Regions from separate parts of the Streptomyces sp. NPDC058534 genome, predicted to be linked through region 3. Evidence: riboswitches for the same ligand, from Rfam matches in the RefSeq annotation. Region 3 holds a riboswitch; each other region holds the start of a gene.
What was found. Region 3 has a riboswitch for cyclic di-AMP ahead of ACFWR9_RS32930 (C40 family peptidase). Riboswitches for the same ligand answer to the same signal wherever they lie in the genome.
Positions count from the first base shown of each region.

Region 1: it holds a riboswitch for cyclic di-AMP, as region 3 does, so the genes downstream of both, ACFWR9_RS33120 (NlpC/P60 family protein) here and ACFWR9_RS32930 (C40 family peptidase) in region 3, are expected to answer to the same signal.
Region 2: it holds a riboswitch for cyclic di-AMP, as region 3 does, so the genes downstream of both, ACFWR9_RS09450 (peptidoglycan DD-metalloendopeptidase family protein) here and ACFWR9_RS32930 (C40 family peptidase) in region 3, are expected to answer to the same signal.

Region 1 is NZ_JBHXNW010000072.1:17,050-27,312, reverse strand. Features, by position in the region: gene ACFWR9_RS33145 (DUF5691 domain-containing protein) at 1-963, shown strand, start outside; gene ACFWR9_RS33140 (cobalamin B12-binding domain-containing protein) at 1,053-1,469, opposite strand; gene ACFWR9_RS33135 (esterase/lipase family protein) at 2,023-3,006, shown strand; gene ACFWR9_RS33130 (peptidoglycan DD-metalloendopeptidase family protein) at 3,203-4,900, shown strand; gene pcrA (DNA helicase PcrA) at 5,002-7,488, opposite strand; cyclic di-AMP (ydaO/yuaA leader) riboswitch at 7,720-7,897, shown strand; gene ACFWR9_RS33120 (NlpC/P60 family protein) at 7,903-9,132, shown strand; gene ACFWR9_RS33115 (tellurite resistance/C4-dicarboxylate transporter family protein) at 9,160-10,197, shown strand; gene ACFWR9_RS33110 (hypothetical protein) at 10,175-10,263, opposite strand, start outside.
Region 2 is NZ_JBHXNW010000011.1:109,660-119,922, forward strand. Features, by position in the region: gene ACFWR9_RS09435 (MBL fold metallo-hydrolase) at 1-1,103, opposite strand, end outside; gene ACFWR9_RS09440 (TetR/AcrR family transcriptional regulator) at 1,179-1,814, shown strand; gene ACFWR9_RS09445 (SGNH/GDSL hydrolase family protein) at 1,883-2,668, opposite strand; gene ACFWR9_RS09450 (peptidoglycan DD-metalloendopeptidase family protein) at 2,874-3,791, opposite strand; cyclic di-AMP (ydaO/yuaA leader) riboswitch at 3,796-3,953, opposite strand; gene ACFWR9_RS09455 (tyrosine-protein phosphatase) at 4,380-5,177, shown strand; gene ACFWR9_RS09460 (DUF6126 family protein) at 5,191-5,313, opposite strand; partial or broken gene ACFWR9_RS09465 (cupin domain-containing protein) at 5,310-5,632, opposite strand; gene ACFWR9_RS09470 (aspartate aminotransferase family protein) at 5,688-7,073, opposite strand; gene dxs (1-deoxy-D-xylulose-5-phosphate synthase) at 7,074-9,002, opposite strand; gene ispG (flavodoxin-dependent (E)-4-hydroxy-3-methylbut-2-enyl-diphosphate synthase) at 9,030-10,184, opposite strand; gene hpnH (adenosyl-hopene transferase HpnH) at 10,189-10,263, opposite strand, start outside.
Region 3 is NZ_JBHXNW010000071.1:31,300-41,060, forward strand. Features, by position in the region: gene ACFWR9_RS32920 (ATP-dependent Clp protease proteolytic subunit) at 1-448, shown strand, start outside; gene ACFWR9_RS32925 (hypothetical protein) at 456-764, shown strand; cyclic di-AMP (ydaO/yuaA leader) riboswitch at 1,149-1,283, shown strand; gene ACFWR9_RS32930 (C40 family peptidase) at 1,286-1,759, shown strand; gene ACFWR9_RS32935 (ATP-binding protein) at 1,801-2,307, opposite strand; gene ACFWR9_RS32940 (helix-turn-helix domain-containing protein) at 2,522-3,382, shown strand; gene ACFWR9_RS32945 (DUF397 domain-containing protein) at 3,404-3,634, shown strand; gene ACFWR9_RS32950 (8-amino-7-oxononanoate synthase) at 3,680-4,807, opposite strand; gene bioB (biotin synthase BioB) at 4,958-6,166, shown strand; gene ACFWR9_RS32960 (adenosylmethionine--8-amino-7-oxononanoate transaminase) at 6,159-7,445, shown strand; gene bioD (dethiobiotin synthase) at 7,447-8,163, shown strand; gene ACFWR9_RS32970 (class I SAM-dependent methyltransferase) at 8,256-8,939, shown strand; gene ACFWR9_RS32975 (LLM class F420-dependent oxidoreductase) at 9,030-9,761, shown strand, end outside.

The DNA.
Region 1 (10,263 bases), on a different contig from region 3:
CTGCTGGCCTCGACCTGGGCGACGGAGCGGGCCGAGGACCGGCTGATGTTCCTCGACTCGCTGCGGACCGGGCTGGCACCGGCGGACGAGCCCTTCCTGGAGCAGGCGCTGGCCGACCGCAGCCGCAACGTACGGGCGACGGCGGCGGAGTTGCTGTCGGCACTGCCGGACTCGGCGCTGGCCGCGCGGATGGCGGCGCGGGCCGTGACCTGCGTGTCCCTCGACCGCGCCCCGGACTCCCCGGCGATCGCCGTCGAGGCGCCGCACGAGTGCGACGCGGGCATGGAGCGGGACGGCGTGGTGGCCAAGCCGCCCGGCGGACGGGGAGAACGGTCCTGGTGGCTCGGCCAGTTGGTCGAGGCGGCCCCGCTCGCGACCTGGCCGGCTCGGCTCGGCGGACGCGGCCCCGAGGAGATCGTCGCCCTGCCGGTGGCGGACGGCTGGCAGAGCGAGCTGCACGCGGCATGGTGCCGCGCGGCGGTACGACAGCGCGACGGCGCGTGGGCGCGGGCGTTGCTGGGAGCGCCCACGGCGCCCGAGGCCGGCGGTCCCGGCGCGGTGTCCCTGGCCGAGCGGGCCAAGCTGCTCGGCACGCTGAAGGCGGGTGAACGGGCCGATTGGGTGGCCGGTTTCATCGCTACGCACGGACTGTCCGAGGCGTTCCAGCTGCTCGGCATGTGCGGGGTGCCGTGGGCGCCGTCGCTCGGACGTGCCGTGGTGGACGCGCTCGACATCGCCCGGGACGCCGGGAGTTATCCGTGGAGCTTCAGCGGCGTCATGGGGCTGGCCGAACGCTGCCTCGACTCCGCGGAGGCAGGCCGCCTCGACGGCCTGCAGGCGATACCGGACGAGTCGGAGGACGCGTCGCCGGGCGCAGGGGGTTACTGGGCGGAGGCGTTCCAACGGCTCGTCACGACACTGCGGTTGCGGGCGGCGATGGCGGAGGAGCTGGGAGCGGGGTAGGACGTGGCGCAGTCGTGGAGCCGCCCGCACCCCACGGCCGCCCAAGAGCCGTTGGGACGGCGCACGGCCCGCACCGACGGAGCGGGCGGCTACGCCTCCGCGTGTTCCCGCACGTTCGCGCGGACCCAGTTCACGATCGACGCCGTCGTGGCGCCGGGCGTGAAGATCTCGGCGACGCCCTTCTCCTTCAGCGGAGCGATGTCCGCCTCGGGGATGATCCCGCCGCCGAAGACCAGGATGTCCGCCGCGTCCCGCTCCCGCAGCAGCGCGATCACGGCGGCGAAGAGCGTGTTGTGCGCACCGGAGAGGATGGACAGCCCGATCGCGTCGGCGTCCTCCTGGATCGCGGTGTCCACGATCTGCTCGGGTGTCTGGTGAAGCCCGGTGTAGATGACCTCCATACCGGCGTCACGCAGGGCCCGCGCGATCACCTTGGCCCCGCGATCGTGGCCGTCGAGCCCCGGCTTGGCCACCACCACGCGGATCGGACCGGCTGCCACACCCATCACTGCCTCCATGAAGCGACTACATCCATCCGTACCGACAAGTACCGCACACTTCGCCGACGCCGTACACAGGAGCACGGCACTCAAAGCCGCACATGGTGCGTGAAGGCCGCAAAGCGCGCACCTTCGCGACACGGAGGTCCCGCACCGCGGCGTCCGGGAAGTGAACGAACGCTATCGCCAGCATCCCGCAACCGGCAGTTTCACGGTGGATACAGAGGGGGAAATCACACGGTGGGACACGTTCGCCGCGCACCGCACCAGGGCGCGGCGGCATCACGCGCACGGAGAGCCGCAGCGAGGGCGGGACGGGGAAGCAGCGGGCGGCCTCGTCGCCGTATCACCGACACCACAGGCCAGACGAGACCCACGGGCAAGACGAAACCCACAGGTCAGACGAGACCCACGGGACACCCCTGGCTCGGATACGGCACGTCGACACACCCATCCGGGTAGACCTCGCAAACATCACGAAACACTGGTGTCACGGCGCTCTAACGAGGGCACACGGGGGACAGAGGCGTCCCTGCGCGTGCCGGACGGAGGTCGGCCCATGAAGGTCACCACGGCAGCACTGCCCCTTCTTCCGCTTTTTCAGCGTCTCCTCCCGGGCTTGCCCGGCCTGCCCGGAATCCCGGGACTGCCGGAACTGGCGAGCCTCCCCGGACGACTGACCGGGCTCTCCCTGACCCTCCTCAAGGCGAGCGCCCTGGAGGTCGCGATCCTCGCCGGGCATCTGCTCCTCTATCCCTCGGGGATCATCCAGGAGCGCCGCCCCGCCCTGACCCTCCCGCCCGTCGGCTCGCGGGCCCCGGAGCCCTCCCCGCCGGCGCCCCGGCTCCCGGCCCCCGCAGGCACGCCGGTCGTCCTGCTGCACGGCTTCATCGACAACCGCTCTGTCTTCCTGCTGCTGCGCCGCAGCCTGGCCCAGCACGGCAGGCACCAGGTCGACTCGCTGAACTACTCCCCCCTGACCTGCGACATACGCACGGCGGCCGAGTTGCTCGGCCGGCACATCGAAGAGATCTGCGAGCGCACCGGCAGCGAGCGGGTCGACGTCGTCGGGCACAGCCTCGGCGGGCTGATCGCGCGGTACTACGTGCAGCGGCTCGGCGGTGACCTGCGGGTCCGGACGCTGGTGACGCTCGGCACCCCGCACTCCGGCACCCGCGTGGTCCCGCTGGCCAACGCGCACCCGATCGTGCGTCAGATGCGCCCCGGGTCGGCGGTGATCGAGGAGTTGTCCCGGCCCACGCCGGGCTGCCGTACGCAGTTCGTCAGCTTCTGGAGCGACCTGGACCGGGTGATGGACCCGCTGGAGACGGCCTGTCTCGACCACCCCGACCTGACCGTGCAGAACGTACGGGTGAGCGGCATCGGCCACCTCGCGCTGCCGGTGCACCCCGCCGTGGCCACGGGGATACGGGAGGCACTGGACACCATCGAGGCGGAGACCGGCACGGAAGCGGATGGACGAGCGGGATCAGGTGGACGAGCGGGAGCGGGCGGACGAGCCGGTGGTCTGACGGTCGCCTGACTCCGAAACAACCCGTTCAGTATCGAACGCGACTCGAACAAAAAGCCAAACTCGTGCCCGCCGTCCCCCAAAACACGGCCGATTGCCCGTTTCCTGCGCCAGCGAAACCTGACGAAGATTGTCGTGCCCGTATACCGCCGGGTACAGTCGCCGCACTGCTCTGGCAGCCCCTGTTGTCGAGGCGAAAGAGAAGTTGGTGAACGACCGTCACCCGTCGGGGACCACGACCACCCCGGCTTCGGCTTCCGACGCCGCATCGGCGCATTACGCGTCGTACGGCACAGGGGAGGCCCAATACGGCGACCTCACCACGTACGGCGGCTACGACACCACTGGTTTTCCGACCACCGGCACCGCCCCCGCGGCCTTCGACGCGGATCCCCTCTTCGGCAGCCTGCCGGGCCACACCACCGGCACCTACGACACGACGGGCTCGTACGGCACCACGGGCGCCTACGACACCAGCCAGTGGTCCGACGGCGGCGGGCAGCCGCACTACGACGCGTACGCCGCCCAGCACCACACCGGCTACGGCTCCGGGACCTACGACGCGACCGCGTGGACGGCCGGATACCAGGAGCCCGCCGGCGTGCAGCCGCAGGCCACGGGCGTCGAGGCCACCGGACAGTGGGACACCGGCGCCTGGACCCAGCCGGCCCAGTCCGGCAGCCCGGCCGACGGGACCCAGCAGTGGGACTGGGGCACGCAGACCTTCGAAACCGGCAGCTTCGAAACCGGCAGCTTCGAGACCGGCGCCTTCACCACCGGCACCCTGGACACCGGCGCTTTCCAGACAGTCGCCTTCGACGAGACGGCCGCCTTCGAGACGACCACCTTCGAAACAGGCGCTTTCGAGACGACCACCTTCGAAGCCAACACCTTCGCCACCGGCACGTTCGACACCGGCGCCTACGACGCCACCCAGTGGAACCCCGACGGCACCACGGCGAACCCGGCGGAGCCCGCAGCAACGCAGGACGCCACCCCGGACATCCTGTCCGCCGGGGACGAACCGGCCCCGCACGAAGGCGAGTTGGCCGCCGCCGGCGAACTCCCCACCGTGACCGCCCTCCTGGACGACCAGGAGGAGATCACCCCGGCCCCCCGCATCCCGGCCGCGCGCGGCGCCTCCCGGGCCGGGGCGCGTTCCCGCCGCCGCCAGCCCGCCAAGCGCTCCGCGCTGCTGACCATCGCCGTGCCGTCGGCCTGCGTGATGAGCGTCGCCGGTATCGCGGCCGCCTCCGTCGGCAGCCTCACCGGCGACGAGGGCACGGAGACCACGGCGGCGGCCGCGGACCCGGGCGGGCAGCAGGCCGCGCCGGTGAAGCCGTCCACGGCCAACAACAAGCTGGACACGCAGCTCACCAGCCTCGCCGCCGGAGCCGACGACTTCGCCGACCGGGCCAGCCGGACGCAGGAGCGCATCGACCTCAAGGCCCAGCAGGCGGCCGAGAAGAAGCGCGCGGCGGAGGAGGCGGCCCGCAAGGAGCGGCTGCGCCCCAAGTTCGCCCTCCCGGTGGCGCAGCACGGCCTCAGCGCGTACTACGGGCAGGCCGGCATCAACTGGATGTCCGTGCACAGCGGCATCGACTTCCCCGTGTCGTACGGGACGACGGTGATGGCCGCGACCGACGGCACGGTCCGTACGCAGTACAACAGCGCGTACGGCAACATGATGATCGTGACGGCGAAGGACGGCACGGAGACGTGGTACTGCCACCTCTCCAGCTACCAGGTCCCCTCCGGTACGACGGTGAAGGCCGGCGACGCGATCGCCTTCTCCGGCAACTCGGGCAACTCGACCGGACCGCACCTGCACTTCGAGGTGCGCCCCGCGGGCGGTTCGGCGATCGACCCGCTCTCGTGGCTGCGCAGCCACGGCCTGAACCCTTAGTGACGCCGTAGCGTCTCAGCCGCCGGCCCGCCCCCGGGGCGTGCGCCGACCGGCCGCGGACCCGAGCCGCAGCCCGGGCCCGCGCGGCCCGTCCCGCACCGTCAGAGCTTCTCCACCGGCGCGTACCGCAGCAGCAGCCGCTTCGGCTTGGGGTCGCCGAAGTCGATGGTGGCCTCGGCGTTGGACCCGGTGCCCTTGACCCCGACGACCGTCCCGAGCCCGAACTGATCGTGCGTGACGCGGTCGCCGACCGCCAGGGACACCGTCGGCTGCTCCGCGCCGGCGGACCGGCGGGTGGCGAAGCCGGACGCGCCCGACGCCGAGGAACGGGAACGGGACGACGACAGCGAGGCCGCCAAGCCCGAGACCGGCGCGGAGGGAGCCGGTCCGTTCGCCCCGGTGCGCTTCCACTCCAGGTGGGGGGCCGGGATCTCCTCCAGGAACCGCGAGGGCGGGTTGTAGGAGGGCTGGCCCCAGGCGCTGCGCAGCGTGGACCGGGTCAGGTAGAGCCGCTCGCGGGCGCGCGTGATGCCGACGTACGCCAGCCGCCGCTCCTCCTCCAGCTCCTTGGCCTGGCCGAGGGCGCGCATGTGCGGGAAGACGCCGTCCTCCATGCCGGTGAGGAAGACGACCGGGAACTCCAGGCCCTTGGCGGTGTGCAGGGTCATCAGGGTGACGACGCCGTCGCCGTCCTCGTCGTCCGGGATCTGGTCGGAGTCCGCGACCAGGGCGACCTTCTCCAGGAAGTCGGCCAGGGTCCCGGCCTCCTCGCCCTCGGCGCGCTCCTGCTCGAACTCCAGGGCGACGGCCGCGAGTTCCTGGAGGTTCTCGATGCGGGTCTCGTCCTGGGGGTCGGTGGAGGCCTGCAACTCGGCGAGGTATCCCGTGCGTTCGAGGATGGCCTCAAGGACGGTCGCCGGTCCGGCGCCGGACTCGACGATGGTGCGCAGGTCCTCCATGAGCGTGTTGAACCGCCTGACGGCGTTGGCGGAGCGCGCCGCCATGCCATACGCCTCGTCGACGCGCTTGAGCGCCTGCGGGAAGCTGATCTTCTCGCGCTGCGACAGGGCGTCGATCATCGCCTCGGCCCGGTCACCGATGCCGCGCTTGGGGACGTTGAGGATCCGGCGCAGCGGCACCGAGTCCTCGGGGTTGGCCAGCACCCGCAGGTAGGCCAGGACGTCCCGGACCTCCTTGCGCTCGTAGAAGCGGACGCCGCCGACGACCTTGTAGGGCAGGCCGGTGCGGATGAAGACCTCTTCGAAGACCCGGGACTGCGCGTTGGTGCGGTAGAAGACGGCGACGTCGCCCGCCTTGGCCTCGCCCGCGTCCGTGAGGCGGTCTATCTCGTCGGCGACGAACTGGGCCTCGTCGTGCTCGGTGTCGGCGACGTACCCGGTGATCTGCGCGCCGGCGCCCTGGTTGGTCCACAGGTTCTTGGGCCGACGGGACTCGTTGCGCTCGATGACCGCGTTGGCGGCGGTGAGGATGGTCTGGGTGGAGCGGTAGTTCTGCTCCAGGAGGATCGTCGTCGCGTTCGGGTAGTCCTCCTCGAACTGGAGGATGTTGCGGATGGTGGCGCCGCGGAAGGCGTAGATCGACTGGTCGGCGTCGCCCACCACGCACAGCTCGGCGGGCGGGACCTCGGCCTCGGGCGGCACGTCGACGGGGTGCTCGGAGGTGCCGACCAGCTCGCGCACCAGGGCGTACTGGGCGTGGTTGGTGTCCTGGTACTCGTCGACCATGACGTGCCGGAAGCGGCGGTGGTAGTGCTCGGCGACGTCCGGGAAGGCGCGGAGCAGGTTGACCGTAGTCATGATCAGGTCGTCGAAGTCGAGGGCGTTGGCCTCGCGCAGCCGCGACTGGTACATGGCGTAGGCCTGGGCGAGGGTCTTCTCGAAGCCGTCGGCGGCCTGCGCGGCGAAGTCCTCCTCGTCGATCAGCTCGTTCTTCAGATTCGAGATCTTGGCGCTGAAGGACTTGGGCGGGAAGCGCTTGGGATCCAGGTCGAGGTCGCGGCAGACCAGTGCCATGAGCCGCTTGGAGTCGGCGGCGTCGTAGATCGAGAAGGACGACGTGAAGCCGAGCCGCTTCGACTCGCGGCGCAGGATGCGCACGCAGGCGCTGTGGAAGGTCATCACCCACATCGCGTTGGCGCGCGGGCCGACGAGCTGCTCGACGCGCTCCTTCATCTCACCGGCGGCCTTGTTGGTGAAGGTGATCGCGAGGATCTGGCCCGGGTGGACACTGCGCTCGGCCAGCAGGTGGGCGATGCGGTGGGTGAGCACGCGGGTCTTGCCGGAGCCGGCGCCGGCCACGATGAGCAGGGGGGAGCCGGAGTGCACCACGGCGGCTCGCTGGTTCTCGTTCAGCCCGTCCAGGAGGGCGGCCGGGTCCAGGGCGGGGCGCGGGGCGCCGTCCCGGTAGTACCGGTCGCGCTCTGGAGGCGCGTCGAACTTCCCGCCGAACAGATCGTGCGGGACCGGCTCCGGTCCGTGATCGTCCTCGGGCGGCGGCGGGGGTTCCTCCTCGTGACCCCGGGGGGTCTGGAGGCTCGCCAGGAAGCTGTCGTCAAAGAGGCTGCTCATCGCTCTCCGAGTCTAGGGCGCCCCACCGACAACCCGGCGCCGCCCCGGAAAATGGCCGGGACACCGCCCACCGGCACGCCCTGCGACGTGGTGCGACACGAAGAGTGACACCCGCGGCCAAGGTCACGAAAATGTATCGGGCATATCACCCACCAACCTTCACAGCGGCCACACGAGTTGGCTACGGTGCGGGCAGGCCGAACGACCCCCTCCGGCGAACCTCGCCGGGCCGCGCGGCCTCCGCCGAGTCCGACGTGCCCGTCACGGCACCCGGAGCCGGGGACCCAACCGAGAACTTGGGGTGAATCGGCCGTACCGCCCTCGACGAGGACGGTCCCGCCGTAGGGCAACCCTTCCGTGCCGCCCGAACCCGACAGCTAACCCGGTAGGCGGAGCACTGGAAGGAGCGCCTCCTTGGCGTCGCACCGCAAGTCGCGCCCCACCGGTTCACGCGTCGCGGGCATACGGGCCCCGGCCATCGCCACGGCGGCCCTCACCTCCGTCGCCCTGCTGTCCCAGACAGCGAACGCCACGCCGTCGGACGACGACAGGCCGAGCCTCGAAGAGGTCGAGAAGAAGGTCGACGACCTCTACCGGCAGGCGGGGTCGGCCACCGAGAAGTACAACGCGGCCAAGGAGAAGACCGCCAAGCAGCGCAAGCGCGTCGACACCCTCCTCGACGACGTGGCCCAGCGCACCCAGAAGCTCAACGAGGCGCGCGAGGAGCTGGGTTCCTTCGCCTCCGCGCAGTACCGCACGGGCACGGCGGTCCCGGAGACGGCGACCTTCCTGCTCGCGGACTCGCCGCAGGAGTACTTCGACCAGAACCAGCTGATGGGCCGGCTCACCGGCCGTCAGAAGATCGCGGTCGACGACTACGTCACGCAGCAGTCCGAGACGATGAAGAAGCGCCGGGAGGCCACCGAGAGCCTGGAGACGCTCACCGGCTCGCAGAAGGACCTGAAGACGGCCAAGTCGACCGTCCAGAAGAAGCTCGCCACCGCGCGTGAGCTGCTGTCGGAGCTGACCGCCGAGGAGAAGGCCCGGCTCGCGGCGATCGAGAAGAAGAAGCAGGAGGCGGCCGCCCGCAAGGCCGCGGAGCTGGCCAAGCAGCAGGCCGAGCAGCAGGCCGAGCAGCAGGCCGAGCAGCAGGCCAAGCAGCAGGCCGAGGAGCGCGAACGGCGGGAGGAGGCCGCGCGGCAGGAGAGCGGCGGCACCTCCTCCGGTTCCTCGGAGTCCTCCGGCACCGGTTCGTCGGGGTCGTCGACGCCGGACTCCTCGTACGGCACCAAGGCCGAGAAGGCGCTCGGCTTCGCCCGCGCCCAGATCGGCAAGCCGTACGTCTGGGGCGCCACCGGCCCCGGCTCCTACGACTGCTCGGGCCTCACCCAGGCCGCCTGGAAGGCCGCGGGGGTGACGCTGCCGCGCGTCACCTACGACCAGGTCAACGCCGGCACGACCGTCCCCGTCTCCCAGGCGCAACCCGGTGACCTGGTCTTCTTCTACGACGACCTCAGCCACGTCGGCCTCTACATCGGCAACGGCATGATGATCCACGCCCCGAAGCCGGGCGCGTACGTGCGCGAGGAGTCGATCTTCTACGACGGCGAGTCGTCGATCCACAGCGTGGTGCGACCCGCCTGACCGGCGCGGCTCTCTAGCATCGGGGGCATGTCGTCAGGCACGTCGTCAGGCACGTCGTCAGGCTTTCCCCCCTCCCCCCTGCGCGCCTGGTGGGCGCAGCGTCCACCGGCGGCCGGGGCCGCGGTGATGGCGACCGGCATCCTGTCGGTCGCCCTGCATATGACGGGACACGAGGTCCTGTCCCGCATCGCCCTGTTCCTGGCCTGCGCCGCCTGGCTGACCCTGGCGGCGAACTTCGTCTACCTGCTGCTGGTCGAACGCCCGCAGTGGCTGACGCGGGCGGGGACGCCGGGCGCGCTCACCGCGGTCGCCGCGACCACCGTGCTCGGCACCCGGTTCTCGCTGCACGGCTGGACGACCCTGGCGGCGGCGCTGCTGGCGCTGGCGGCGCTGCTGTGGCCGGTGCTGCTCCTCCTGGTCGTGCAGCACTGGGGGCGCAGGATGCCGGGGACGGTGTTCCTGGCGTGCGTGGCCACGGAAGGGCTGGCGGTGCTCGGCGCCACGCTGTCCGCGGTCACCTCTACGCCCTGGCTGGCGCACGCGGCGCTGGTGCCGTTCTGGCTGGGGATCGTGCTCTACCTGATCGCGCTGTTCCGCTTCGATCTGCGGCAGGTGGCCCGGGGCTCCGGTGACCACTGGGTGGCGGGCGGAGCGCTCGCCATCTCGGCCCTCGCCGGCGCCAAGCTGCTCGCGGCGGCCGGGACCGGCATGTACCTGTGGAACTACGACGACAGCGCCGTGCTGCACGACGTGACCGTCTTCCTGCTCACCCTCGACCTCGCCTGGTTCGTCGTCCTGCTGGTCGCCGAGATCGTCTGGCCGCGGGTCCGCTACGACGTACGGCGCTGGTCGACGGCCTTCCCGCTCGGCATGACGGCCGCGGCGACGCTGTCCGTGGCCGCCGCGATCGACGTCGCGTGGCTGGACACGCCCGGCCGGGTCCTGCTGTGGATCGCGGTGGTCGGGTGGCTGGCGGTAGCGGCGGGGGCGGTCGCCCAGGCCCGGGCCGGGCTGCGGTCCGCGGGCGCGGACGCCTCCGCCGTCAGGTCCACAGCACCGCGATGAAGATGTTCGCGACCGTCAGCAGGCCCACGAGGCCGAACAGGGGCTTGTCGACCTTCTCGTCGTCGC
Region 2 (10,263 bases), on a different contig from region 3:
TCCGACACCCCCCGCCACCACGCCTCCACCGGCACCTCCCCCGCCGGCTCGAACGGCTCACCCGGCCTGGGGGACGCCACCACCTGGCCAACCTCCTCGGCCGCGTCCTTCGTCCACTCCCCCGGCTCCGCCCACGCATGCGGCGCGAGATTGAACGTTCCCCAGTGGATCGGCAGCAGCACCCCGGTCGGAGCGCCTCCCTGGAGGTCGAGGTGGGCCCGCACGCCCTCCTCGGGGGTCATGTGGATGTCCGGCCAGAACCGGGAGTACGCGCCGAGCTGGATCATCGTGGCGTCGAAGGGGCCGTGCGCGGCGCCGATGTCACGGAAGCCGTCGAAGTAGCCCGTGTCCCCGCTGTGGTAGACGCGGTGCTCCTCCCCTGCGACGACCCACGACGCCCAGAGGGTGTGCTGGGTGTTGCGCAGCCCGCGCCCGCAGAAGTGGCGGGCCGGCGTCGCGGTCAGGGTGAGGCCGCCGACGCGCGTCGACTCGTGCCAGTCCAGCTCCCGCAGCCGGTCGGCGCCGACGCCCCAGTGTTCGAGGTGGGCGCCGACCCCGAGCGGCACGGCGAACAGGGTGTCCGTGCCGGCCAGCGCCAGAATCGTGGGCATGTCCAGGTGGTCGTAGTGGTCGTGGGAGATCACCACGACGTCGACCGGGCCGAGAGCGGCGAGCGGGAGCGGGACCGGGTGCAGCCGCTTGGGCCCGGCGAAGGGGAACGGGGAGCAGCGCTCGCCCCACACGGGGTCGAAGAGCACCCGCCGCCCGTCGATCTCGGCGAGCACGCTGGAGTGCCCCATCCAGGTCAGCCGGAGTCCGGTGGCGGGCGGCCGGGCGAGGTCGGCGAGGGTGGTGGCGTGCACCGGGACGGGGCCGCGCGGGGCGCGGCGGAGCCGGGACTCCCGGTCGAAGTAGATCTTGGCGAACTCACGAGCCGATCCGGAGGGCCGGGTCCGGGTGGTGCCGCCGGGGTTCTGGAAGACGCCGTCACGGAAGTGCGGCGATCTGCGGATGCGCGCCATGCGCTCACCGCTCGGGTCCGCGCCGAAGGCCGCGGGCCGCGGCGTGCGGGGCCCGGGGCCCGGGGAACGGAATCCGGCCACGGTAACCTCCAGGTGGAGTAGGTCAGGCTCTCATTATGGTCGTCTCGTGTGACACCGACTGATCGTGTCCAGGACATGGGGGGACGGGGCGTGGTGAGAGTCCGGTTGACTGTGGCCGAGCGGCGCGAGGAGCTGCTGCGCGCGGCCGTCGAGCAGATATCGGCGCGGGGTGTCGCCGCGCTGCGGATCGCCGACGTGGCGTCCGCGCTCGGGGTGAGCAACGCGTTGGTGCTCTACCACTTCTCCACGAAGGAGAAGCTGGTCGCCGCCGCCTTCGCCCTTGCCGCCGAGGACGATCTGGCTCATCTGCGTGGGCTGCTCGGCCGCCGTACGTCGGCGCTGCGCCGCCTGCGGGCCGCCGTGCGGTGGTACGCCCCGACGGGACAGGCCAAGGGCTGGCGGCTGTGGATCGAGGGCTGGGCGGCGGCGCTGCGCGAGCCCGCGCTGCGGGACGTCACGCGGGACCTGGACCGCCGGTGGAAGGCGGCGATCGCCGAGGTCATCGTCGAGGGGGTGGCCGCCGGGGAGTTCCCGTGCCCGGACCCCGAGGGCGCGGCCCTGCGGCTGACGGCGCTCCTCGACGGGCTCGCCGTGCAACTGACGTCGTACGCGGGCGCGGTGTCGCGGGCCCGGGCGCGGGAGTGGACGGACGAGGCGCTGGCCCGGGAACTGGGCCTGCCGCGGAAGGCGTTGGCCGGCCCACGCCGCTGACCCGCCGCTGACTCGCCGCGCCCCGTCCGGAACCGCCCATCCGGAACCTGCCCGCCCGCACAACGCCCTCACGCCACGGCGGCGATCCGCGTCTTGATGTCGTGCGGCGACAGCGCCCCCTTGGCGGTCACGTGGTCGCCCGAGGACTGGCCACGCAGCCGGCGGCCGATCCACGGCACCAGGTACTCGCGTGCCCAGTGCACGTCGTCCCGGCGGACGTCCAGCGCGCCGCGGTACGGCAGCGGCGGCCAGAGCTGGTCCGGGTCGGCCGGCACCGGCAGGCCGAGGGCCTGTCCCGCGCGCAGCGCCACCCGCGTGTGGCCCTCCGGCGACAGGTGCAGCCGGTCGGCGTCCCACGCCCTGCGGTCCTGGACGCTCCGGAGCGACCAGAGGTCGAGCACCGGGCAGCCGTACCGGTCGGCGATGGCACGGACGTGTCCGTTGTACGTGGCGATCTTGCCGCGCAGATGCCTGAGCACGGGCACGCCTCGGGTGTCGAACCCGGTCGTCACGAGGACGGTGCCGGCCGCTTCGGCCAGCGCGGCCACCGCCCGCTCGAACCGCTCGGCCACCTCGTCGGGATCGGTGCCGGGCCGGAGGATGTCGTTGCCGCCGCCCGCGAACGAGACCAGGTCCGGCGCGAGTTCGGCGACTCGCGGGACCTGTTCGGCCACGATCTGGTCGAGCAGCCTGCCGCGCACGGCGAGGTTCGCGTACGTGAAGTCGCCCTCGGGGCGCCGGTCCGCGAGCAGTACGGCGAACCGGTCGGCCCAGCCGACGAACGCCCCGTCGGGGCCGGGGTCGCCGACACCCTCGGTGAAGCTGTCCCCCAGCGCCACGTACGACCCGATCACTGCTCTGCTGTCATTCTTCGAATCGTCTGCCACATCGGGCCATGATTCACCTTGGAATGTGACCTACGCGACCGTAGGAAGGGATTGACGGTCGGTGAGAAAGGCCACGCCTAAAGGCTTGGTCAATTCCGGAATACACCGAAGGCCGGTCCCGGGGATCGGGGTCCGGCCTTCGGTGGCGTGGGGGCTGCGCCCGAGCCGTGCGTCAGAGAGAGACGCCGTGCGAACTCAGGTACGCGACCGGGTCGATGTCCGACCCGTAGTCCGGCGTGGTGCGGATCTCGAAGTGCAGGTGCGGACCGGTCACGTTGCCGGTGGCACCCGAGAGGCCGACCTGCTGGCCCGCCGTCACCGACTGGCCGGCGGAGACGGAGAGGGAGGAGAGGTGGGCGTACTGGGCGTAGTGGCCGTCGGCGAGCTGGATGACGACCTGGTTGCCGTACGCACCGCCGGGGCCGGCGGAGACGACGGTGCCCGCGCCCACGGCCTTGAGCGAGGTGCCGGTCGGGACGACGAAGTCCGTGCCGGTGTGGTAGCCGCTGGACCACATGCTGCCGGACTGGTGGTACGGGGTACCGACGGTGCCGCCCGCGACGGGGGAGCTGTAACCGCTGCTGGTGCCGGCGTCCGAGGCGGAGGCCTTCTCGGCGTCCGTGGACTTCTCGGCCGGCTTGGCGGGCTTCTCCGCCTCTGCGGGCTTCTCGGCGGCGGGCTTCTCGGCGGCCGGCTTCTCCGACTGGGCGGCCTTGGCGCCGACCGAGAGCTTCAGGCCGGGGTGGATCAGCGACGGGTCCGAACCGACGGCCTCGCGGTTGTCCTCGTACAGCTTCTTCCAGCCGCCGTCGACGTTCTGCTCGTCGGCGATCCGCGAAAGGTAGTCGCCGCTCTTGACGGTGTAGGTCCGCGCGTCCGAGTTCTTCTCGGCGCCATTCGCTGCGGCCTTCTTCGCCGTCGTCGGAATGGACTGCACGGACTGCTCGGAAACGGAGTGCGCGGGGGCGGCGTTGGCGCCGGCGGCCCCGATCAGCGGGAGCGCGAGCGCGGCGCCACCGGTTCCGGCGACGGCGATGGTGCGGGTCAGGCGCATGGCCCTGGTACGGCGGTGCTTACCCTTCGCGGGCATGGTGAATTCCTCTCCGGCGCCTGCGAGGTGAGCTGTCGGGTGCGGGCTGGAGATGCCCGGCCGCGCCGAAACGCGGCTTTACCCCAAGCCGTTCCGGGAACCGGAACAGGCATTCGTACCTGTGGGTCCCCCGCTCCTGCCGGGTACGGGTGGTGGATGAGTGTGGGCTCCGGTCGGCGGCAGGATTAGGCGTCCGTCCGGATCGGTGGTGAACGTAAGGGACCAGGACGCACCCGGACAAGCGAAGGGTTCCACCGGAAGGTGTTCCGATTGATCCTTTACGGGAATATCCGGTCACACTCCGTCGATTCGAGGAATGGCATTTCGAGTGAACGGCCTTGAAAACCGGCTTGATTACGTGAACATGACGGACGACGCACGGTTACCGATATGACGCTGCTCACGCGCCACTTCCTCACCCTTTCGCATTTCAGCGCCAGTTGGGATGAAGGGGTCAATTGGGACAGAAAGCCCGAGGTCCCCCTTAATGCCCTGTGGGTAACTCATTGGCGCAGACAGGGGATGCCGTATCGTCGGGGCGAGCCCGCCGCCGAGCAGCGTCGGCGGGGCGGAGTGGGAGGAGTCCCCGTGACGCAGCAGGTCCCGTCGACCGAACCCGAGCTGACCGGTGTGCGCAATTTCCGGGACGTCGGCGGACTGCCGGCCGCGGACGGGCGACGGGTGCGGCAGGGCGTGCTGTTCCGCAGCGGCCACCTGGCGCACGCCACCGGGGAGGACGCCGCCTTCCTGGCCACCCTGGGCCTGCACACGATCTTCGACTTCCGCAACGCGGCCGACCAGAAGCTGGAAGGCCCGGACGTCGAGCTGCCGGGCGTGCGCAATGTGAACCTGCCGCTGAGCGACCCGGCGGACGGCGCCGAGTTCTGGAAGATGGTCCGCGACGGCGACCTCGACCAGCTGCACGAGATCCTGGCCGACGGCAAGGGCGCCCACCGGATGATCGCGTCCTACCGCACGATCATCCGGGAGCGCACGGCTGAGCACGCCCGGGTGCTGCACGCGCTCGCCGAGGACAGCGTCCCCGCCCTGATGCACTGCGCGGCCGGCAAGGACCGCGCGGGCCTGTCGATCGCGGTCACGCTGCTCGCGCTCGGCGTCGAGCGCGACGCCGTCCTCGACGACTACCTCAAGTCGAACGCCACGCACCGCCGCTACAAGGTGCGCCGCGGCAGCTCCGCCGCCTCGGCCTACTCCCCCGAGATCATGGAGCTGCTCAGCCCCCTGTTCGACGCGCGCGCCGAGTACCTGGCGGCGGCCTTCGACACCGTCCAGGAGACCTGGGGCGGCGTCGACGCCTACCTGAAGCAGGGTCTGCACCTCACCCCGGCGACCCGGGAGCGGCTGCGCGAGCGGATGCTGGACTGACCCGGCGCGACCGCTAGCGGCGGGCGCCCACCTCGAAGAGCAGGTAGAGGAAGCCGCCGAAGACGTGCCCCAGGGCGATGTAGATGAGCAGCCGCACCCACAGGGCACGCGGGAACTTCTCCTCCATGGAGCTCACGGCGTCTCCCCGGGGGCGTCGGGCCGAGGCACAGAGCGGCCGTCGGGCTCTGCAGCAGCGTGTGGACGAAGAGCAGCTCGACCCCTTCGGGGTCCTGTGCCGCGATCCGGTGCGGGGTCAGCGAGTCGAAGTGGGCGCCGTCCCCCACGGCGAGCCGGTGCTCGGTGTCCCCGAGGCGCAGCCGCAGGCGGCCCCTGAGGACGTGCAGCCACTCCTCGCCGAGGTGCACCCGCACGATGTCGCCCTGGAGAAGGCAGCAATATGGACACACCGCCGGCGTGGCACAGCGTGGCCGGGGTCCGTCCGCATACCATCCCGTAACAGGCTGAAGTTGCTCCGTCGCGCACCGCGGTGGAAGGGCCCGTTGGGTCGGCTCAGCGGTGCGCCACCGCCTGCTTGACCAGGGTCTTGCCGAAGTCCCACATCAGGCCGCCGCCATTGTGCGCGTCGTCCATCACCTCGGTGAACGCGTCGACGAACCGGTCCGCGTCCGCGGTGTCGATGATCAGCGGCGGGATCAGCTTGATCACCTCCAGGTGGTCGCCGGAGACCTGGGTGAGGATCCGGTGCCGCTGCAGCAGCGGCACCACCACCATCTGCGCGAACAGGCCCTTCCGGGCGGCCTGGAGCATGGTCCAGCGGCTGCGCAGCTTCAGGGACCGGGGCCGGCCGAACTCGATGCCGATCATCAGCCCGCGGCCGCGGACGTCGGCGAGCAGCTCGTAGCGGTCCACCAGCGCCACCAGCCGGGACTTCAGCCGCTCCCCCACCGCGGCGGCGTTCGCCACGATCTCCTCGTTCTCCATCACCGACAGCACGGCGAGCCCGGCCGCCATGGCCTGCGCGTTGGACCCGAAGCTCGCCGAGTGGACCTGCACGCGGTCCATCGAGGAGTACACCTTCTGGAAGATCCAGTCCTTGCCCAGGGTGGCCCCCACCGGCACGTAGCCGCCGGACAGCGCCTTGGCCACGCAGACGAGGTCGGGCTCGACGCCGTCCTCGTGCTGGAAGGCGTAGAACTTCCCGGTCCGGCCCAGGCCCGTCTGCACCTCGTCGGCGATCAGCAGTGCCTTGTGCCGGTGCAGCAGGTCCTGCGCGGCCCGCAGGTAGCCGGGCGGGGCCTCGTGCACGCCCTTGCCCTGGATCGGCTCCACGATGAGCGCCGCCACGTCTCCCTGCCGCAGTTCGCGCGCCAGGGCGTCCAGGTCGCCGAGCGGGACCGCGGTGTCGGGCAGCAGCGGCGCGAAGCCCTTGCGGAACCCGTCCTCGCCGTTGACGGAGAGCGAGCCGGTGGTCAGTCCGTGGAAGGCGTGGGTGCAGTACAGGATCCTCGGCCTGCCGGTCGCGTACCGGGCGAACTTCAGCGCGGTCTCCACCGCCTCGGTCCCGCTGTTGCCGAAGAAGACCCGGTCCAGGTGCGGGCTGTAGGAGAGCAGCTTCTCGGCCAGGAGCCCGGGCAGCGGCGGGCAGTCGAAGCGGGTCAGGTCGGCCAGCGAGGCGTCCAGGACGTCGTGCAGCGCCTTGCGGACGACCGGGTGGTGGCGCCCCAGGCCCATCACCGCGAACCCGGCGAGCATGTCCAGGTAGTCGTTGCCGTCGGCGTCCCAGAAGTGCGCGCCCTCAGCCCGCTCGTAGACCTTGTCGAAGCCGATGGTGTGCAGCATGCGCGGCAGCTGGTGGTTGAGGTGCCTGGCGTGCAGCTCGTACCGCTCGGCTCCGCGCTCGGCCAAGAGCGCGGCGAGGTCGAACTCCTTGGTCATTCAGTTCTCTCCTTGCGCTGACATGACGTTCCGTCCGTTCGCGGACGGTTCCACCGCTCGCCGCCCGACGGCCAGGCTCGCGCTGATCCGGCCGGCGATGTCGACCGGGGTGAGGCCGATGTCCGCGAGCACCTCGGCGCGCTTGGCGTGCGCGAGGAACTGGTCGGGGATGCCGAAGCGGCGTACGGGCACGTCGGCATCGGCGTCGCCGAGCGCCAGTGCCACCGCCGAACCGACACCGGCCGCCCTGCTGTTGTCCTCGACGACGGCGACCAGGCGGTGCCGGAGGGCCAGCGGGGTCAGCTCCGGGTCGACGGGTTTGACCCAGCGCGGGTCGACGACGGTGCATCCGATGCCGCGCGCTTCGAGCAGTTCCGCGGCCCCGAGACAGACGGTGGCCATCACACCGACGGCCACCAGCAGCACCTCGGGCCGGTCCGCGGCGTGCAGGACGTCCATGCCGCCGACCCGGCCGACGGCGGGTACGGCGGGGCCGACGGACTCCTTCGGGAAGCGCAGCAGGGTCGGCGCGTCGTCGACGGCGACCGCCTCGCGCAGCTGGGCACGCAACTGGTCGGCGTCGCGCGGGGCGGCGATGCGCAGCCCGGGGACGACCTGGAGGACGGACATGTCCCACATGCCGTTGTGCGAGGGCCCGTCGGCGCCGGTGACGCCGGCCCGGTCCAGTACGAAGGTGACCCCGCAGCGGTGCAGGGCCACGTCCATCAGCAGTTGGTCGAAGGCGCGGTTGAGGAAGGTGGCGTAGACGGCGACGACCGGGTGGAGTCCGCCCGTGGCGAGGCCGGCGGCGGACACGGCGGCGTGCTGTTCGGCGATACCGACGTCCCAGACCCGGTCGGGGAACCGTTCGGCGAAGGGTGCCAGGCCGACCGGGTGCAGCATGGCCGCGGTGATCGCCACGACGTCGTCGCGCTCCGCACCGATCCGCACGATCTCCTCGCCGAACACGGAGGTCCAGGACGGCCCGCCCGCGGGGCTGAGCGGTGCGCAGGTGAGCGGGTCCATCGCGCCGACGGTGTGGAAGTGGTCCTCCTCGTCGCGCAGGGCGGGTTCGTAGCCCCGGCCCTTCTCCGTGAGGCAGTGCACCAGCACCGGCCCGTGGAAGCGTTTCGCGCGCCGCAGCGCCGACTCGACGGCCCCGAGGTCGTGTCCGTCGATCGGGCCGAGGTACTTCAGCCCCAGGTCCTCGAAGAGCCCCTGCGGGGCGAAGGCGTCCTTGAACCCTTTCTTGGCGCCGTGCAGGGCCCCGTAGACGGGGTGGCCGACCACCGGCGTGCGCTGGAGCACGTCCTTGCCCCAGGCCAGCATCCGCTCGTAGCCGTCGGTCGTGCGCAGCGTCGCGAGGTGGTTGGCGAGGCCGCCGATGGTCGGCGCGTACGAGCGTTCGTTGTCGTTGACCACGACGATCAGCGGCCGGTCCCTGGCGGCCGCGATGTTGTTCAGGGCCTCCCAGGCCATGCCGCCGGTGAGCGCGCCGTCGCCGATGACGGCGACGACGTGGCCGCGCTCTCCCTGCACGTCACGGGCCTTGGCGAGGCCGTCGGCCCAGCCGAGCACGGTGGAGGCGTGGCTGTTCTCGATGACGTCGTGCTCGGACTCCTCGCGGGACGGGTAGCCGGACAGGCCGCCCTTGCCGCGCAGTTTCGAGAAGTCCTGACGTCCGGTCAGGAGTTTGTGTACGTAGCTCTGGTGGCCGGTGTCCCACAGGATGCGGTCGGCCGGCGACTCGAAGACCCGGTGCAGGGCGACGGTGAGTTCCACCACCCCCAGGTTGGGTCCGAGGTGACCGCCGGTGCGGGCGACCGCGTGCACCAGGAAGTCACGTATCTCGTCGGACAGTTCACCGAGTTCCGCCTCGGACAGCGCCTTCAGGTCGCGTGGTCCCCGGATGTTCTCCAGAATCGTCACGCTCGGGCCCCCTTCGGTCCGTGCTGTTCAGCTCACGGTGACGGCCGGCTCCCCCGACGCGCCGTCCTTCTCCATCTGCTCGGCCATCCTCATCGCCTCTTCGATGAGGGTCTCCACGATCTTCGACTCGGGGACGGTCTTGATGACCTCGCCCTTGACGAAGATCTGGCCCTTGCCGTTGCCGGAGGCGACGCCGAGGTCGGCCTCGCGGGCCTCGCCGGGGCCGTTGACGACGCAGCCCATGACGGCGACGCGCAGCGGGACCTCCATGCCCTCAAGACCGGCGGTGACCTCCTCGGCCAGCTTGTAGACGTCGACCTGGGCGCGGCCGCAGGACGGGCACGAGACGATCTCCAGCCGGCGTTCCCGCAGCCCCAGCGACTGGAGGATCTGGATGCCGACCTTGATCTCCTCGACCGGCGGGGCGGAGAGGGAGACGCGGATGGTGTCGCCGATGCCCTGGGAGAGCAGGGCGCCGAAGGCGACGGCCGACTTGATGGTGCCCTGGAAGGCGGGGCCGGCCTCGGTCACGCCGAGGTGGAGGGGGTAGTCGCACTGGGCGGCGAGCTGCCGGTAGGCCTCGACCATCACGACCGGGTCGTTGTGCTTCACCGAGATCTTGATGTCGCGGAAGTCGTGCTCCTCGAAGAGCGACGCCTCCCACAGGGCGGACTCGGCCAGCGCCTCGGGGGTGGCCTTGCCGTACTTCTGGAGCAGGCGGCGGTCCAGGGAGCCCGCGTTCACGCCGATGCGGATCGGCGTGCCGTGGTCCTTCGCCGCCTTGGCGATCTCCCTGACCTTGTCGTCGAACTGCTTGATGTTGCCCGGGTTGACGCGGACCGCCGCGCAGCCCGCCTCGATCGCGGCGAACACGTACTTGGGCTGGAAGTGGATGTCGGCGATCACCGGGATCTGCGACTTCCGCGCGATCACCGAGAGGGCGTCCGCGTCGTCCTGGGTGGGGCAGGCCACACGGACGATCTCGCAGCCGGACGCGGTCAGCTCGGCGATCTGCTGGAGCGTCGCGCCGATGTCCGACGTACGGGTCGTCGTCATCGACTGCACGGACACCGGGGCCCCGCCCCCGACGGCCACCGGCCCGACCTGGATCCGCCGCGACACGCGCCGCTCGGCGATCGGCCGGACCGGTACCTCGGGGACGCCCAGGGAGATGGCGGTCACGACGTCACTCCCGGTTCGAGGAGACGGTCTCGCGCATGGCGCGCAGGGACTCCTTGAGGGACCCCATGGTGGCCAGGAC
Region 3 (9,761 bases):
CCGGGACATCGCCCTCTACATCAACTCTCCCGGCGGCTCGTTCACGGCCATGACGGCGATCTACGACACGATGCGCTACGTCGCCTGCGACGTGGAGACGACCTGCCTCGGACAGGCCGGCACGTCCGCCGCGCTGCTGCTGGCGGCGGGCACGCCGGGCAAGCGCGCGATGCTGCCCGGAGCGCGGGTGGTGCTCCGTCAGCCCTTGCTCACCGAACCCGTGGAGGGGCAGGCCAGCGACCTGGTCATCCAGGCCGAGGAGTTGACCCGGATCCGCGCCCGCCTGGAGGAGATCCTTGTACGGCACACGGGCCGTAGTCCGGCGCAGGTGACCGAGGACATCGAGCGGGACACCGTCCTGGACGCCCAACAGGCCGTGGAGTACGGGCTGGTGGACCGGATCGTGTCCGGCCGCTCCGCCTCGCCCGCGACGCCCGGCACCCGGTGAACGGCCGATGTTGCCACCGGAACTGCCGCCCCTGCCCGCCCTGACCCGCGCCGAGGCGGAACTGATCGACCGCTACCTGGACGTCGTCGACCTGCTCGGGCGCATCAACCCCGCGCGGCACGGCGACACCTACCGGGGACTGCGGGCCGCCCAGGCGCTGGTCGGCAAGGCCGCGGCCCTGCGCGACGCGCTGGAACTGATGCACGCGCGGGGCGAGAGGGAACTGCACGCGCCCACCCTCGCCCGGGCCCTGCGCGTGCTGGACGGCGAGCGGCGGACGGGACGCCTCAGTCTTCCGCCGGGTTCCGAGAGTTGAGTGGACCGGGTTCGAAACGGACCAAAAGACGTACCGCCTTTCGGCGTAGGAACACACCCTGTTCACGACCGGTCCGGGTTGCGCGGCCCTCCTGTCCGGACGGCCGCGCTCACCGCTACGCCGCTGGTCCCGGGGTCATCACCGCCTGCGACCATGGCTCGAACACAGGGGCGTCCACCCGAACGGGTGGGTGGTGGGTAACAACACAAAAGGCACGTTCCGTTGGGAATTCTCCCTCCGGCGAGACAAGATCCGTGACTGACGACAAGCCCCCGCCGCAGCGGCGGGGCGGTCCGGGCGGACGCCGAGTCCTGCCGCCGCCCGGACGACCGGTCGCGAGGGAAGTGGATCGGCAGGAGTGGAGGACCCGAGCACGACGGGTCGCAGGAACGGTCGCCTCCGTTGGGAGAGGCGCCGGACCGAGCAGCCCTTGGGGTGAAGCCGCACTCGTGCGGCCGGGCAACTTCGCCAGCCCGAATCCGACAGGTCATCCTTCACAGGCGGCTGACGAAGGGTTGCGCATGTCCGCGCTCAATCGTGTCCCGTCCCTGATGGCTCGTGCCGGTACGGCCTCGGCCCTCACTCTCGCCGCGGTAGGCGGCTCCGTCGTGGTCCCCGGTTTCGCCTCGGAGGCGGCCGCGGCGAGTCATGCGACGAAAGCCCTCAAGATCGCGGCCTCCAAGAAAGGTTCCCCCTACAGGTGGGGTGCCGTCGGGCCCCGCAGGTTCGACTGCTCCGGCCTGACGCTGTACTCGTTCAAGAAGGCCGGCAAGAAGCTGCCGCGCACAGCGGCCCAGCAGTACAACAAGACCCGTCACATCTCGGCCAAGAAGCGCAAGGTGGGAGACCTGGTCTTCTTCCACTCGGGCCGCAGCGTCTACCACGTCGGCATCTACGCCGGGAAGGGCAAGCTCTGGCACGCCCCTAAGACCGGGGACGTGGTGCGCCTGCAGAAGATCTGGACCGGGAGTGTCTGGTACGGCCGGGTCAAATAGCCCCTGGGGGGTCAGGTGGCCCGGGGTCGAGTGGGACGGGGTCAGACAGCCCGGGGTCGAGTAGCTCTCCCGAGGGGGATGACGGCGTTCTGCCCCGCCGTCACCCCCTCGGAGGCGGCCGGCGGGCCGGGGGCGACCCAGGGCAGTTCGATGGAGACGGTCTTGCCGCCCTCCCGCGTGGGGCGGACCCGCAGCTTGCCGCCGCATTCGGCCGTCAGCCAGCGGATGATCACCATGCCGCGGCCGTTGTCCTGCTGCACGGCGGCGGGCAGGCGCTTGGGGAAACGCGGATGGCTGTCGGTGACGCCGATGCGCAGCCGCTCGTCACAGTCGAGGACGAGGTCCACCGTGAAGGTGGGCGACTGCCCGAGCGTGTGCTGGACCGCGTTGGTCGCCAGTTCGGAGACGATGAGCCGGACCGTGTCGGACACGTCGGCGTCCGCCGGCAGGCCCCACTCCACCAGCGTGCCGACCACATAGGTGCGCGCGGCGGCCACCGAGGCGGGATCGCTCGGCAGAGTGACGGATGCTTCCAGATGATCTGCCATGGCGACGTCGTCCCTTTCTCACGGGACCGTGGTCCGACACGGAGCGGATGGTTCGAGTACGGTCCCGGACTGGTGCTTCGCCGCCAGACTGCCATCACCCGGCCCGTGAAGGACGGCGATCCACCAAGATATGCATATATCTGTCGCTCGAAGCGGTGAACTCTGCGACGGCAGAGCGGATTTGGGCGGCCCATAAGGAGTAAGGGAGTGGCCCATGCAGCACGGTCCGGTAGTGCGCCGCAGGAAGTTGGGCGCGGAACTGCGCGCCCTGCGCACGGCGGCGGGTATCACCAGCGGGGAGGCGGCCCGGCTGGTGGGCTGGCACCAGTCGAAGGTCAGCCGCATCGAGACCGGGACGAGCGGGGCGAAACCGGCCGACGTGCGGTTACTGCTCGACGCCTACGGCGTGGACGACGACCAGCTGCGCGGGCTGCTGGTGATGCTGGCGCGCTCCGACGACGCGAGCGGCCGGCACCACTGGTGGCACGCCTACCGCGGGGTGCTGCCGCCCACCTATCGCGACTTCATCAGCCTGGAGTCCCAGGCCGGTGCGATGCGCACGCTGGAGACCACGGTGGTCCCGGGCCTCCTCCAGACACCGGAGTACGCCCGCGAGGTGACGCGGGCCGCCGTGGACGGCATGCCGGAGGAACGACTGGACACGCTGGTCGAGGTCAGGCTGGCCCGGCAGGACGTGCTGCGCGGCGAGCCGCCGCTGGAGCTGAGCGCGGTGCTGGACGAGGCGGTGCTGCGCCGGCAGGTGGGCGGCCCCGGGGTGATGGCCCGTCAGCTGGAGCGGCTGGTGGAGGCGGCGCGTCTGCCCCATGTCCGGCTCCAGGTATTGCCGTTTGCCGCCGGGGCGCACATCGGCGTCACCGGCCCTTTCGTAATCTTCTCCTTTTCGAGCACTTCTGATCTGGACGTGGTTGTTCTCGACCACTTGACGAGTAGCCTGCACCTCGAACGGAAAGAAGACCTAGAGGCCTATACCGAGGCCTTCAACGCCCTTCTGATCCATGCCCTTTCGCCCGAGGACTCGTTGGACTTCATCGCCGCGACCGCGGCAGGCGCGTAAGGAGGCACCATGTCAGGCTCCATGTCCGAACTTCCCCGGAACATCCCTGCCGGCACCGATCTGACCGGCGTCCGGTGGCTGCGCAGCAGCTACAGCACCGGCGCGAACAACTGCGTGGAGACGGCCCGGCCGTCGGCCGGCCGCTGGGCCGGACTGCTCGCGGTGCGCGACTCCAAGAACCCCGCCGGGGCCGCCCTGCTCTTCTCCCCCGAGAGCTGGACGTCCTTCACCGCCGGGGTCCACCGGGACTGACCACCCCACGAGACGTCCGACGACGCACGGCCGTGTCACGCCGACTCATGGTCGCGTCTCACCGATCACCCGCACCGCGCGTTCGATCTGTTCCCCGGAGAGGTCCGCCCGAGCGGTCAGCCTGAGCCGTGAGACGCCGTCCGGCACGGAAGGAGGACGGAAACAGCCCACGGACAGGCCGGCCGCGCGGCAGTCGGCTACCCACCGCACGGCCCCCTCCGGGGAGGGCGCGCGCACCGAGACCACCGCGGCGTCCGGACGTACCGCCTGAAGACCCGAGGCGGTCAGACGCGCGTGCAGTTCGGCGGCGACGGCGCGGGCCCGCGCCGCGCGTTCCGGCTCGCGGCGCAGCAGGGTCAGCGCCGCCAGCGCCGCGCCGGTCGCGGCGGGGGCGAGGCCGGTGTCGAAGATGAACGTCCGGGCGGCGTTGACCAGGTGGCCGATCACCCTGGCCGGGCCCAGCACCGCGCCTCCCTGGCTGCCCAGCGACTTGGACAGCGTGACCGTGGCGACGACGTCCGCCCGGCCCGCGAGGCCCGCCGCGTACGGGGCGCCCCGGCCGCCGTCGCCGAGCACCCCCAGTCCGTGCGCGTCGTCCACGACCAGACCGGCGCCGTGCTCCCGGCACGCGCCGGCGAGGGCGGCCAGGGGCGCGGCGTCGCCGTCGACCGAGAAGACCGTGTCGGAGACGGCCACGGCGGGCCCGTCGTGCGTCGCCAGCGCCTTGCGCACGGCGTCCGGTTCGGCGTGCGCCACGACCTGGGTCGTGCCGCGGGCCAGTCGGCAGCCGTCGATCAGCGAGGCGTGGTTGCCCGCGTCGGAGACGACCAGGCTGCCGTGCGGCGCCAGGGCGGTGACCGCGGCGAGGTTGGCCGCGTAACCGGAGGAGAACACGAGCGCGGCCTCGAAGCCGCAGAAACCGGCCAGTTCGCGTTCGAGTTCGGCGTGCAGTTCGGTCGTGCCGGTCACCAGCCGGGAACCGGTCGCACCGCCGCCCCAGGTGCGCGCCGCCCGGGCCGCGCCCTCGGTGATCTCCGGGTGCCGGGCCAGTCCGAGGTAGTCGTTGCTCGCCAGGTCCAGCAGCGGCGAATCGGCCGGACGGGGGCGCAGAATCCGTACGAGTCCCGCCTCGTGGCGCGCCCGGGCCTGCTCGTCGATCCAGCCGAACACCATGAGTCGGTCCTCCGGGAATTTGTAGGCAATGGACAGACACTAGCGGCACCGCCACCCCCGCGAGGTGTGGCAATACCCACACGTCGATCTGTCAGTGTTGTGCAAACTCTCCTTGGCCCCGGGCGGCCCCTTAGGACAGGATCGGCTCTCATGGATCTGCTGAACACGCTGGTGGACAAGGGGCTTCGGCGCGAGTCGCCGACCCGCGAGGAAGCGCTGGCCGTCCTCGCCACTTCCGACGACGACCTGCTCGATGTGGTGGCCGCGGCCGGCAAGGTGCGCCGGCACTGGTTCGGCCGACGGGTGAAACTCAACTACCTCGTCAACCTCAAGTCGGGCCTGTGCCCCGAGGACTGCTCCTACTGCTCGCAGCGGCTGGGCTCCAAGGCGGAGATCCTCAAGTACACCTGGCTCAAGCCCGACCAGGCCTCCGCGGCCGCCGCGGCGGGGGTGTCCGGGGGCGCCAAGCGGGTGTGCCTGGTGGCCAGCGGACGCGGCCCGACCGACAGGGACGTGGACCGGGTCTCGGACACCATCCGGGCCATCAAGGAGCAGGACGGGGCCGTCGAGGTGTGCGCCTGTCTGGGGCTGCTCTCCGACGGTCAGGCGGAGCGGCTGCGGGAGGCGGGCGCCGACGCCTACAACCACAACCTCAACACGTCCGAGGCGACGTACGGGGACATCACGACCACGCACACGTACGCCGACCGGGTGGACACGGTGCGCAAGGCGCACGCGGCCGGGCTGTCCGCCTGTTCGGGTCTCATCGCGGGCATGGGCGAGAGCGACGAGGACCTGGTCGACGTGGTCTTCTCGCTGCGCGAGCTGGACCCGGACTCGGTGCCGGTGAACTTCCTGATCCCGATGGAGGGCACGCCGCTGGCCAAGGAGTGGCACCTCACGCCGCAGCGCTGCCTGCGCATCCTGGCGATGACCCGGTTCGTCTGCCCGGACGTCGAGGTGCGCATCGCCGGCGGGCGCGAGGTCCACCTGCGCACGATGCAGCCGCTGGCCCTGAACCTGGCCAACTCCATCTTCCTCGGCGACTACCTCACCAGCGAGGGCCAGGCCGGCCACGCCGACCTGGAGATGATCGCGGACGCCGGCTTCGAGGTGGAGGGCGCCGACCGGGTGACCCTGCCGGAGCACCGGGCCGCGGCCGCGGGCGGCGGTTGCGGATCCCACGCGGGTGGCGGCTGCGGATCGCACGGGGACGGCGAGGAAGGCGGGGGCTGCGGGTCGCACGCCGACGGCGAGGTCTGCGCTCCGGCGCCGGCGGCCCGGACCGAGGAGCCCCGGACGGATCTGGTGGCCGTACGCCGCCGCGGCGCAGGAACGGATCTCGCGCCCAATGCCTGAGCCCGCGCTGACGGTGGACGAGCTGCTGGCGCTCGACCGGCGGCACGTCTGGCACCCGTACGGCCCCATGCCGGGGCGGCAGGACCCGCTCGTCGTGGAGTCGGCGAGCGGGGTGCGGCTGCGTCCCGCGGACGGCTCGGCGGAGCTGGTGGACGGGATGTCTTCCTGGTGGTCGGCGATCCACGGCTACAACCACCCGGTGCTGAACGAGGCCGCCCGCGAGCAGTTGGAGCGGATGAGCCACGTGATGTTCGGCGGGCTCACCCACGAGCCCGCCGTCCGGCTGGCGAAGCTCCTTGTCGATATGTCGCCAGATGGACTTGAGCACGTCTTCCTCGCCGACTCCGGGTCGGTGTCCGTCGAGGTCGCGGTCAAGATGTGCCTCCAGTACTGGCGTTCGCTGGGCCGCCCCGGCAAGCGCCGCCTGCTGACCTGGCGTGGCGGCTACCACGGCGACACCTGGCAGCCCATGTCGGTGTGCGACCCCGAGGGCGGGATGCACGAGCTGTGGTCGGGTGCCCTGCCGCGCCAGGTCTTCGCCGACGCACCACCTGCCGAGTACGACGAGACGTACGCCGACCATCTGCGGTCGACGATCGAGCGGCACGCCGAGGAACTGGCCGCGGTGATCGTCGAGCCGGTGGTGCAGGGCGCCGGCGGGATGCGGTTCCACTCCCCCGCGTACCTGCGGGTGCTGCGGGAGGCGTGCGACGCGCACGGCGTGCTCCTGGTGTTCGACGAGATCGCGACCGGCTTCGGACGTACCGGCGCGCTGTTCGCGGCGGAGCACGCCGCGGTGACGCCGGACGTGATGTGCGTCGGCAAGGCGCTGACCGGCGGCTATCTGACGATGGCGGCCACCTTGTGCACGTCGGAGGTGGCCGACGGCATCTCGCGCGGCGAGGTGCCGGTACTGGCCCACGGGCCGACGTTCATGGGCAATCCGCTGGCGGCGGCCGTGGCGTGCGCGTCGATCGGGCTGCTGCTCGGCCAGGACTGGCTCGCGGAGGTCAAGCGGATCGAGGCCGGCCTGCGCGACGGTCTGGCCGCCGCGGCCGAGCTGCCGGGCGTGACGGACGTACGGGTGCTGGGCGCGATCGGCGTGGTGCAGCTCGACCACGCCGTCGACATGCGGGCGGCGACGGCGGCGGCCGTGCGCGAGGGCGTGTGGCTGCGGCCGTTCCGCGACCTGGTCTACACCATGCCGCCGTACGTCACGGGCGACGCGGACGTGGCCCGCATCGCCCGCGCGGTGTGCGCGGCGGCAGGGGAGGGATGACATGCCGGTACTGGTGATCACGGGCACGGGCACGGAGATCGGCAAGACGGTCGTGACGGCCGCCGTCGCCGCGACGGCGCTGGCGGCCGGCCGGTCCGTGGCGGTGCTGAAGGCCGCGCAGACGGGCGTGGGGCCGGACGAGCCGGGGGACGCGCGGGAGGTGGCGCGCCTCGCGGGGCCCGTGACGGCGGCCGAAGTGGCCCGCTATCCGGAACCGTTGGCGCCCGGTACGGCCGCGCGCCGGGCCGGACGGGCGCCGGTGCGCCCGGCGGAGGTGGCCGAGGCCGCGGACAAGCTGGCCACCGAGCACGACCTGGTGCTGGTCGAGGGGGCGGGCGGGCTGCTCGTCCGCTTCGACGCGGACGGCGGGACGCTGGCGGACGTCGCCGCCCTGCTGGGCGCCCCGGTGCTGCTGGTGACGGCGGCGGGCCTCGGCACGCTCAACACCACGGAGCTGACCGCGCGTGAACTGCGCTCCCGCGGTCTGGAGCTGCCCGGTGCGGTGATCGGCAGCTGGCCCGGCGCCCCGGACCTCGCCGCGCGCTGCAACCTCGCGGACCTCCCGGAGGTGACCGGCGCCCCGCTGCTCGGCGCCGTCCCCGCCGGGGCGGGCGCCCTCCCGCCCGCCGCCTTCCGGTCCACGGCGCCGGGATGGCTGGCGCCCCGGCTGGACGGCACGTGGGACGCGGCGGCCTTCGGGGCGCGGGAGGCGCCCTGAGCGGCACGGCGCGCCCCGCCGCCGGTGCGGTGGGTGCGGGGCGGTCGTACGGGGGACAATCGCGGTAAGCACCACCTCGTGAGGGAGGGCCCATGCCGCTGCGATCCGCCCGCGGGGTGCCGCGGGACGCCGTGCACCATCCGCTGTTCGCCCGCTACTACGCCCGGGCCAGTGTGGGCGCCGAGACCCGGATGGGCATCGGGCACGTCCGCGAGCGGCTGCTGGCCGGGCTGTCCGGGCGGGTGATCGAGGTCGGCGCGGGCAACGGGCTGAACTTCTCGCACTATCCGGGCGCCGTCTCGGAGGTCGTCGCCATCGAACCGGAGCGGCTGCTGCGGCGGTTGGCCGTGGAGGCGGCGCTGCGCGCGCGGGTACCGGTGGACGTGGCGCCGGGCGCGGCGGAGGCGCTGCCGGTCAAGAGCGAGGCCTTCGACGCGGTCGTGGTCTCGCTCGTGCTGTGCAGCGTCCGCGACGTGCCACGGGCGCTCGGGGAGGCGCGGCGGGTGCTGCGGCCCGGCGGCCAGGTGCGGTTCTTCGAGCACGGCCGGGGCGGCGGGCGGATGATGACCTTCACCCAGCGTGCCCTGGACCGGACGCTGTGGCCGCCGCTGTCCGGCGGCTGCCATCTGTCCCGCGATCCGGTCGCCGCGCTGCGGGACGCGGGGTTCGCGCTCGGCCCCTACCGGCGGCTGATGATCCCGGAGCACGGGCCGGCGCTGCCCAGTTCGTACTGCGTGCTCGGCACGGCCTGGCGGCCGCCGGAGGCGGGGGCGTAGGCGGCCTGGGGGCGGTCGCGTGCTGGCGGCCGTCGCCCATGGGTGATTGACTCCCGTGTCCCGAAGGCCCCCGGTGTGCGAGGAGAGTTCATGTCGCGTCCGTTCCGGTTCGGCGTCAGCCTGCTGGTCTCGGCCCCGGGCGACGAGTGGAGTGCGAAGTGCCGGCGTGCCGAGGAGCTGGGGTACGACGTGATCCTGGTCCCGGACCATCTGGGCATGGTGGCGCCGTTCCCGGCGCTGGTGGCGGCGGCGCGGGCCACCGAGCGGCCCCGCCTCGGCACGTTCGTGCTCAACGCGGGCCTGTGGAACCCGGCGCTGCTGGCCCGGGAGGTGGCGACCACGGACGCCCTCACCGGCGGACGGCTGGAACTCGGGCTCGGCACCGGATACGTACGGGAGGAGCACGACACGGCCGGGCTGCCCTTCGGCTCGCCCGGGGAGCGGGTGGACCATCTGCGGCACACGGTCGAGGAGCTGGAGCGGCTGCTCGGCGACCCGGAGCACCTGCCGCGCCCGGTGCAGCGGCCCGGGGTGCCGCTGCTGATCGGCGCGAACGGCGACCGGATGCTGGAGCTGACGGCCCGGCACGCCGCCGTCGCCGCGTTCACCGGCGGGCGCACGGGCCGGCGGACGGGCCGGCTGGCACCGATCACCGCCGAGGACCTGGACGAGCGCGTCGCCCGGTACCGGGAGCTGGCGGCGGACCGCGCGGAGCCGGCGGAGCTGAACCTGCTCATCCAGATGGTCGTCGTCACCGAGGACCGTGCGGCGGCCGTCCGGCCCTTCCTGGAGTACGTACCGCATCTGACCGCCGGACAGGTG